Regions from separate parts of the Sporomusa sp. GT1 genome, predicted to be linked through region 2. Evidence: a T-box and tRNA genes for the amino acid it is inferred to sense, from the RefSeq annotation. Region 2 holds a T-box; the other holds one or more tRNA genes.

Region 1 (4,212 bases), on a different contig from region 2:
ATGTTACCGCGTTGCGCATCCTGTACACCTCTCTTACCAGTAAATATAGCGCTATGAGTCTATTTTGACAAAACTTCTATTAATGTCACTAATACAATTTATCACAATTATATCAGTGTGTCAATAGTCCACACGTTCGGGTATGTCAATAAATAAGCAGGGGTTGTTCCCCCGCTTATTTATTATATCATAGAATCTTCCTTTTATGCAAATACATCAGCTAAAAGACCGTTTGCGCGCCTACTCGGTAACAGCGGTTACAACGCCGGCGCCAACAGTACGGCCGCCTTCGCGAATAGCGAAGCGCAGACCTTCTTCGATAGCGATCGGGGTGATGAGCTCGATGCTCATTTGAATGTTGTCGCCAGGCATTACCATTTCTACACCTTCCGGCAGATTTACAACACCGGTTACGTCAGTTGTTCTGAAGTAGAACTGCGGACGATAGTTGGTGAAGAACGGGGTATGGCGGCCGCCTTCTTCTTTGGACAATACGTATACTTCGCCTTTGAATTTGGTGTGAGGTTTAATGGAACCAGGCTTGGCAAGTACTTGGCCGCGCTCGATTTCTTTACGCTCTACACCACGCAAGAGCGCGCCGATGTTGTCACCGGCTACTGCCGAATCCAGAAGTTTCCGGAACATTTCTACGCCGGTTACTACTGTGGATTTCGGTTTATCGGTCATACCAACGATTTCGATGGTATCACTTACTTTTACCACACCGCGTTCTACACGGCCGGTGGCTACTGTACCACGACCGGTGATTGTGAACACGTCTTCTACAGGCATCAGGAAAGGCTTGTCGGTAGCGCGTTCCGGGGTCGGAATGTATTCGTCCACTTTTGCCATAAGCTCGTGGATTTTGCCGCACCATTCGCATTCGGCTTTAGCGCAGCCGCAGTTAAGAACTTTAACGGCAGAACCGCTTACTACAGGAATGTCGTCACCTGGGAATTCGTAGCTGGAGAGAAGTTCGCGAACTTCCATTTCTACCAGTTCCATCAGTTCTGCGTCATCAACCAGATCGGCTTTGTTTAAGAATACAACCATGGCAGGTACGCCTACCTGGCGGGACAGCAGGATGTGTTCACGGGTTTGCGGCATCGGGCCGTCGGCGGCCGATACAACCAGGATAGCACCGTCCATTTGCGCTGCGCCGGTGATCATGTTTTTTACATAGTCGGCGTGGCCCGGGCAGTCAACGTGAGCATAGTGGCGGTTTGCGGTTTCGTATTCCACGTGAGCGGTGTTGATAGTAATGCCGCGTTCTCTTTCTTCCGGAGCTTTGTCGATCTGGTCATACGCCATGAATTCTCCGCCGCCGTGTTTTGCCAGGGTCATGGTAATAGCGGCAGTCAGCGAGGTTTTGCCATGGTCAACGTGACCGATGGTGCCAATGTTAACGTGGGGTTTGTTTCTTTCAAACTTTTTCTTAGCCATTAAGTGTTACCTCCCTTAGTTATCGTTTTTTGCATTAATCATTTTTCTGGATATACCTGGAATAGACTATCTCTTCTTATATATTGGCATAAATCTTGTTGAGTATACGTGTTGCGCTGTCAGCAGTCTCTGCCTGACAAGCCATATGAAATCCAATAAAGATTTTATCTCAGCCTGCTGTCAACAATGCTCTGCCGCCGGCATTGGACTTGCGTTCTATAACAACACAGCCGAATAATCCTTATTGGATGCTATATAGGGTATTCTATCCGACCTATAAAAATCCTCCCGCATTTTGTACTAAAATAAAAAAACCTCGCAGCGGTTTGCTGCGGGTTTATTATTACCGGTATGGTGGCGGCGCAGGGATTTGAACCCCGGACACTTCGGGTATGAACCGAATGCTCTAGCCAGCTGAGCTACGCCGCCATATATAGAATTAATGGAGCTAGTGACCGGGATTGAACCGGTGACCTTATCCTTACCAAGGATACGCTCTACCGACTGAGCTACACCAGCATCATACACAAAACGACTTATTAGCGCCTATCTGCGTTGTTGCTCCTGTGCGCGCTCCCTCCGACGTACTTCCCAGTACGACTCCGGTCGCGTGCTCGTCGCGCCTACTACTAAGCCGTTTTGCGGCTGAGTGGCAGATAGTTGGCTTGTCGCAGATTTGGGGAACATGTTGTATTCTTTATAAAGCTTCGCTTTATAAAATCAAATTTGATTTTAATATAAGCGAAGCGATAATTCATGGTTGCGGGGACAGGACTTGAACCTGTGACCTTCGGGTTATGAGCCCGACGAGCTACCAACTGCTCCACCCCGCGATGTTATGGTGGAGGGAGGTGGATTCGAACCACCGAAGTCAAAGACGGCAGATTTACAGTCTGCTCCCTTTAGCCACTCGGGAATCCCTCCATATTGACTCACTGCTAAGGATGTTCCGCGCGTTCGCTTGAAACTAAGCGACTCACACGTGTTCTTCTTTCGCCTATCGGCTCGCAAGAACCCGGTTCAAGGCTTGTGGAGCTGGCGATAGGAATTGAACCCACAACCTGCTGATTACAAGTCAGCTGCTCTACCTATTGAGCTACGCCAGCAGCATTTTTTTGCCCCTAACTCAGTGACAGAACCTATTATATAATAACTGGCGACCTATGTCAACAGCTTTCACGCAGGTATTTTCAACCTATAACCGTAAATCAGCGCATGAAAAAATAATAATATGATACCCCGGCAATAACAAACCGGTAATAAGCGAAAGAAGCCAGTGTCGAGTTATTCAGGAAACGCAAAAACCAAACAATTGATATGTAAGCGGTAATGAACGCAACAAAAAAACCAATGGCAAACATGACAATATCATCCATGCTCAGCTTGTTCCATATCTTCAATAAGTCATACAGGCACGCCACCAGCATCAAGGGTACCGCAATAATAAAGGAAAATTCAGCAGCAGCTTTGCGGCTCATTCCCAAAAACAAACCACCGGCAATGGTTGAACCGGAACGGGAAAACCCCGGCCATAAAGATAAAAGCTGAAACAATCCGACCCAAAAGGCCTGTTTTATCGTCATTCTGTCAACATCGCAAGTCACCGGACGTTTTGCCGTCTTTTCAGCCACCAGCATCAGGACAGCCCCGGCGACCAAGCCAATAATTACTGTATAAGGAGAGAATAAATAACTCTTTATCGGGCTGTGCAGGAAAAAAGCCACTCCCATTACCGGTACAATGCCAGCCAGGACATGCAAAGCTGTCAGCCCGTTACCGTAAATGTTAATCCTCCTGGGCCTAAGCATGGCCAAAAACTTGTCCCGGTACAAAATGAATACCGATAAAATAGCACCTAATTGAATAAACACCTGAAAAACGCTGGCTTTTTCTCCCTCAAACCCCAGCAGCGACCCAACCAGAATCATATGCCCGGTAGAAGAGATGGGCAAAAACTCGGTTAAGCCTTCGACAATACCAATAATTATTGCAATCATATTTTCACTCATGTAATTACACCTCTTACTTATTTTTCATGTCCGCCCGCAGCATCCTGATGACGTCATGATCGGTAGGAAAAGCCAAATCCGGCACTGAATCGAGCGGAAAATAGTCTACCCGGTCTAAATCATCACCCGGACATAGCGCACCGCCGACGACTTTTGCCTCAAACCATACACCTACAGTGTGAACCGCCGGATTGTGAAAGTTGGATAAAACAGCATATACTTTTCCGGGATCAATAACCAAGCCGGTCTCCTCCAGGAACTCCCGTTTGGCAGCATCACGGATATCTTCATCATATTCAACATAGCCGCAGGGTATGCACCACAATCCGGGATAGCTGGCGGCAGCCGCCCGGCGCCCCAGCAAAATAGCATCATTTTGCCGCACAATAGCGGCTACGCCGACAATTGGATTTTCATACATCGTGGCAGCGCAATCGGTACATACCAGGCGCTGCCGCTCACCAACCGGACGGTAATGCAATTTGCCGCCGCATTTAGGACAAAAGGTATATCGTTGCTTTCTCATTATTGCCTCCTAAAAAAACACTGTTACTATTTTACCATATTTAATCCAAAACCTATACCCACTATGGAATAATAAAAAGCCGGGGCTTCAGTGTAGAAAAACACTTTGCTCCCGGACATCATCATGAATCACATGTAATTGTTTATTCTGATCCATAAAAGCAATAAAAACATTATGAATAGTATCCTGGTGCAGACGGCGGAACTCCTCAATCTGCTGCGCGGAAAGCCCCAT
Region 2 (4,212 bases):
ATCTAAGGTGACATTTAGCAGGGTTTTAGGGTCAATTGTGAGACTGACTCTATTATTAATAACATTATTGATAGCTTGGGTTGCAATAAGAGTTGCCCTTGCCTCAGCAATAGCCATCAGTGTTGGTTTTAAATGAGTTTCAGCCTTCCAGAAAAAAAATACCATTATGGTTACCGCTATTATCAACGCTATTGGGAAGAGTGGTATTGTACGTCTGCGCCGCACGGAAAACCGCATGTCTCCCCCCTCCTTCGAAACACACTAACACTGTTTGATTATTATATATATGACGAAGACTGTTTATCGGTTACTAAATATCATATTCATGGGAATTAGTTAAGCGGGAATACTAAAAAAAAATGCGAGGTGATTATATGGATGGTTTGGAAAAGTTGAAGCTGCAAGTGGCAAATGAAACTCTTGGCCGTGAGATGAAGAAAGAAATAACCACCGATAATTATGAAAGTGTTCTTGAAGAAAAAAAACTTGAAGTAGCGGAAGAACTTGGACTTAAGGAGAAAATAGAAAGTGTTGGCTGGGAGAATATGACTACCAAAGAGGTAGGAAAAATAGGTGGTCAGATGGGCGGCCATATCGGTGGTCAAATGGTAAAAAAACTGGTTTCGATGGCTGAAGCACAGATGGCTCCTGTCGAAGATGAAATTATAGACGATTCCAAAAAACATTTAGAAGACAAACCATGAAAATAAAAATTGGGTCGCGGCTGCGACCCAATTTTTATTTTCTGCCAGATCTGCTTATTCCACTATAATACGGTGATATGTCTTCTTGCCTTTACGGATGAGCAGACTGTTATTCTCAAGTAGATCTGCTGCAAGCAAAAAGTCCGGATCAGCTACCTTAATATCGCCAATATAAAGTCCGCCTTGCTGAATGAGTCGGCGCCCTTCGCTTTTGGATGCAACAATGCCTGTGCCGGCAAGAACATCCAGCAGTTTTGTCCCGATCAGAGTACTGGCTATCGATACTGTTGGTACATTCTCCAAACTTCCAGCTCCGCCAAATAATGCTTCGGCGGCTTGTTGAGCTTTCTCGGCCTCTGCTTGACCATGAATGAGTTTCGTTACCTCAAAGGCAAGTGTTTTCTTAGCTGTATTAATTTCTTTATCCTGAAGCGCGCCCAGCCGCCGGACTTCATCCATCGGCAAAAATGTCAGCAGCGCCAAACATTTTTCTACATCGGCGTCATCGATATTGCGCCAGTACTGATAAAAATCATAGGGAGAGGTCTTTTCAGCATCCAGCCATAGGGCCCCTTTCTCCGTCTTGCCCATCTTCCGGCCGTCACTTGTGGCCAGTAATGTGAAGGTCAAGCCGTAAGCCGGTTTTCCCTCCTTACGCCTGATAAGATCTGCGCCAGCCAAAATATTAGACCATTGGTCGTCACCGCCCATCTGCATAATACAATTGCACCGGCGGTTAAGCTCCAGGAAGTCATAGCCTTGCATCAACATATAATTAAACTCCAGGAACGATAATCCTTTATCCATCCGCTGCTTGAAACATTCGGCAGTCAGCATACGGTTAACGGAGAAATGGATGCCAATATCCCGAATAAATTCTACATAATTCAGCTGCAACAACCAGTCGGCATTATTCATCATCAACGCTTTGTCATCAGAAAAATCAATAAAACGCTGCATTTGCTTTTTAAATCGTTCGCCATTGTGTTCAATATCTTCTCTTGTCAGCATTTTTCGCATATCTGTCTTGCCGGAGGGATCACCGATCATTGCCGTTGCTCCACCGATAAGACAAACAGGACGGTGGCCGGACTGTTGCATATGAGCCATCACCATCATTCCCAGAAAATGTCCAACATGCAGACTATCGGCCGTAGGGTCAAAACCGATATAAAAAGTAATTTTTTCCTTATCTAATAACTCTGCAATTTCATCTTCATGTGTCAATTGTTGAATAAATCCACGCTCTTTAAGAATATCTAAGACAGACATGATTACATCCTCCTCTATTGAGTTTACCGGACTTCACAGCCGGTAAAAAAAATTAAACCCGCCCCCTGTCAGGGACGGGAGTAAACCCGTGGTACCACCCTTGTTGCTGCAATAAGCCACTCAAGCGAAGTTAAAAAACTTCCAGCCATATAACGGTGGCTCCGGCCCGGCTTACTGCTGCATACTTTCAGCCTGCTGTTCATAGGTGTATTTCAGCCAGTCCGCCTACTGAGTTTCACCAGCCCTCAGCTCTCTAAAAGACCATTCTGACTTACTTCTCCTATTCATTACATTTCACATATAATATACTGTATATTTTTATATCCCTGAGGTACTAGTATCTTGCGTCAAATTTCTCGATATCTCAGACAAAATTTCTACTTTTATGCCGCATTATAACATAACAATTTTAATATTGCAAACCATTACCAAAGAAATACCCTATCAATAGTTTTTATGATATAATGATTAGCGAATCAAAATCCTTTTAACTTTGTTTTTCAATAATATTTAGCTGCAAATGTAAGTGAATTTGCAGGGGGAGGAAACAATGCAAGATAAAAATAACGAAAATAAAGAGTCAGGCCGACGGCGTCCCAAGAAAAATTTCCGGGCAGTTACCATCATTGCCATACTTGTGTTCTTAGTTATGTTAACAGGTGCAAGCCTTGGATTTTTGACGGCCAGCATCCATACTATTCCCAGCCTGAAGGGAGAAATACGTCCGGCTGTCTCTTCCCAAATTTTTGATGTAAACGGGAAGCTCATAACAACCATCCATTCAGTAGAAAACCGGTTGCCGGTATCTATAAATAAGATACCAAAAAATTTACAAAATGCATTTATTGCAGCAGAAGATGTCCGTTTCTATCAGCATAGTGGTATTGATCCCCGGGGTATCCTGCGAGCTATCTGGTCTAATATAACCAATCGCGGTATAGCTGAAGGCGGCAGTACCATAACCCAGCAGCTAGCCAGAAATGCTTTACTTTCACAAGATCAGACAATTAAGCGTAAAATCCAGGAAGCCTTCTTATCCTTGCAAATTGAGCGGCAATACAGCAAGCAGGAAATATTAGAAATGTATATGAACCAAATTTATTTTGGTCAAGGTGCCTATGGCGTGCAAACAGCTGCTCAAATTTATTTTGGCAAAAATGTTGAAGATTTGAATTTAGCTGAGTGCGCTATGATTGCCGGCATACCTAAGAGTCCTAATTATTATTCCCCTTCCAGCAATTTAAAAGCGGCTAAAGAACGGCAGTCTGTAGTATTAGACCAACTGGTTAAGTATGATTACATTGATTCGGCCACCGCTTTAAAGGCCAAGAACACCGAAATAAAACTGGTTAACCGTAACACTACTACTACTGCAACTGCTTCCTATTTCACCGATTATGTATTGCAATTGCTTATCGAAAAATATGGTGCAGATGCCGTATATAAAGACGGCTTGAAAGTATATACCTCTTTGGATATCGAAATGCAAACCGCAGCAGAGCAGGCTATGAATCAACTGCTGCCGACGCGCCGTACTGAAAATGGCATCAAACAACCCCAAGGAGCTTTAGTGGCTATTGACCCTCATAACGGTCATATCAAAGCCATGGTTGGCGGCCGTGGAAACGATCAGTTTAACCGTGCAGTACTAGCCGAACGCCAGCCGGGCTCTGCCTTTAAACCGTTTGTTTACCTGGCTGCTCTTGAAAGCGGTTTTACACCGGCCAGCATTATTGATGACAAACCCATTAGCTTTGGCAGCTGGTCGCCAATGAATTACGATCGACGCTTTCGCGGTCCGGTAACTATGCGTACTGCCCTTGAGCAATCACTAAATGTTGTAACCGTAAAATTAGCTCAGCAGGTCGGTATTGACAAAACGTTATATTATGCACAGCAAATGGGTATCTCCACACTGGTCCTTACCGGTAATACCAATGACCGCAATTTGGCCATGTCATTAGGTGGCCTTACCCGTGGTGTCACCCCGCTGGAGATTGCCAGTGCCTATGGAGTGCTGGCAAATGGCGGCGTACGGGTTGAGCCGCTAGCTATCATTAAAGTTGTCGACCGCAATGGTAAAGTAATTGAAGAAACCCTTCCCCGTGAAAGGGTAGTTGTCAATGAACGAAGCGCATATCTGCTTACAGATATGCTGCGGGGAGCTATTAATCAGGGTACCGGGGCAGGTGCCTACTTTGGCCGTCCGGCAGCTGGAAAAACCGGTACTACCAGC

What was found. The T-box of region 2 lies ahead of tyrS (tyrosine--tRNA ligase). A T-box ahead of a tRNA ligase gene usually reads a tRNA of that ligase, here a tRNA-Tyr.
Region 1: it encodes a tRNA-Tyr, which carries the amino acid that the T-box ahead of tyrS (tyrosine--tRNA ligase) is inferred to sense. The anticodon was not compared.

Annotation. Positions count from the first base shown of each region.
Region 1 is NZ_BMBX01000016.1:73,451-77,662, forward strand. Features, by position in the region: gene rpmG (50S ribosomal protein L33) at 1-19, opposite strand, end outside; gene tuf (elongation factor Tu) at 241-1,443, opposite strand; tRNA gene GT1_RS16235 (tRNA-Met) at 1,796-1,872, opposite strand; tRNA gene GT1_RS16240 (tRNA-Thr) at 1,887-1,962, opposite strand; tRNA gene GT1_RS16245 (tRNA-Met) at 2,201-2,276, opposite strand; tRNA gene GT1_RS16250 (tRNA-Tyr) at 2,283-2,367, opposite strand; tRNA gene GT1_RS16255 (tRNA-Thr) at 2,474-2,549, opposite strand; gene GT1_RS16260 (undecaprenyl-diphosphate phosphatase) at 2,652-3,452, opposite strand; gene GT1_RS16265 (NUDIX hydrolase) at 3,466-3,978, opposite strand; gene GT1_RS16270 (DUF421 domain-containing protein) at 4,066-4,212, opposite strand, start outside.
Region 2 is NZ_BMBX01000035.1:26,921-31,132, reverse strand. Features, by position in the region: gene yunB (sporulation protein YunB) at 1-237, opposite strand, end outside; gene GT1_RS20355 (small, acid-soluble spore protein, alpha/beta type) at 375-704, shown strand; gene tyrS (tyrosine--tRNA ligase) at 759-1,976, opposite strand; T-box leader at 2,044-2,273, opposite strand; gene GT1_RS20345 (transglycosylase domain-containing protein) at 2,527-4,212, shown strand, end outside.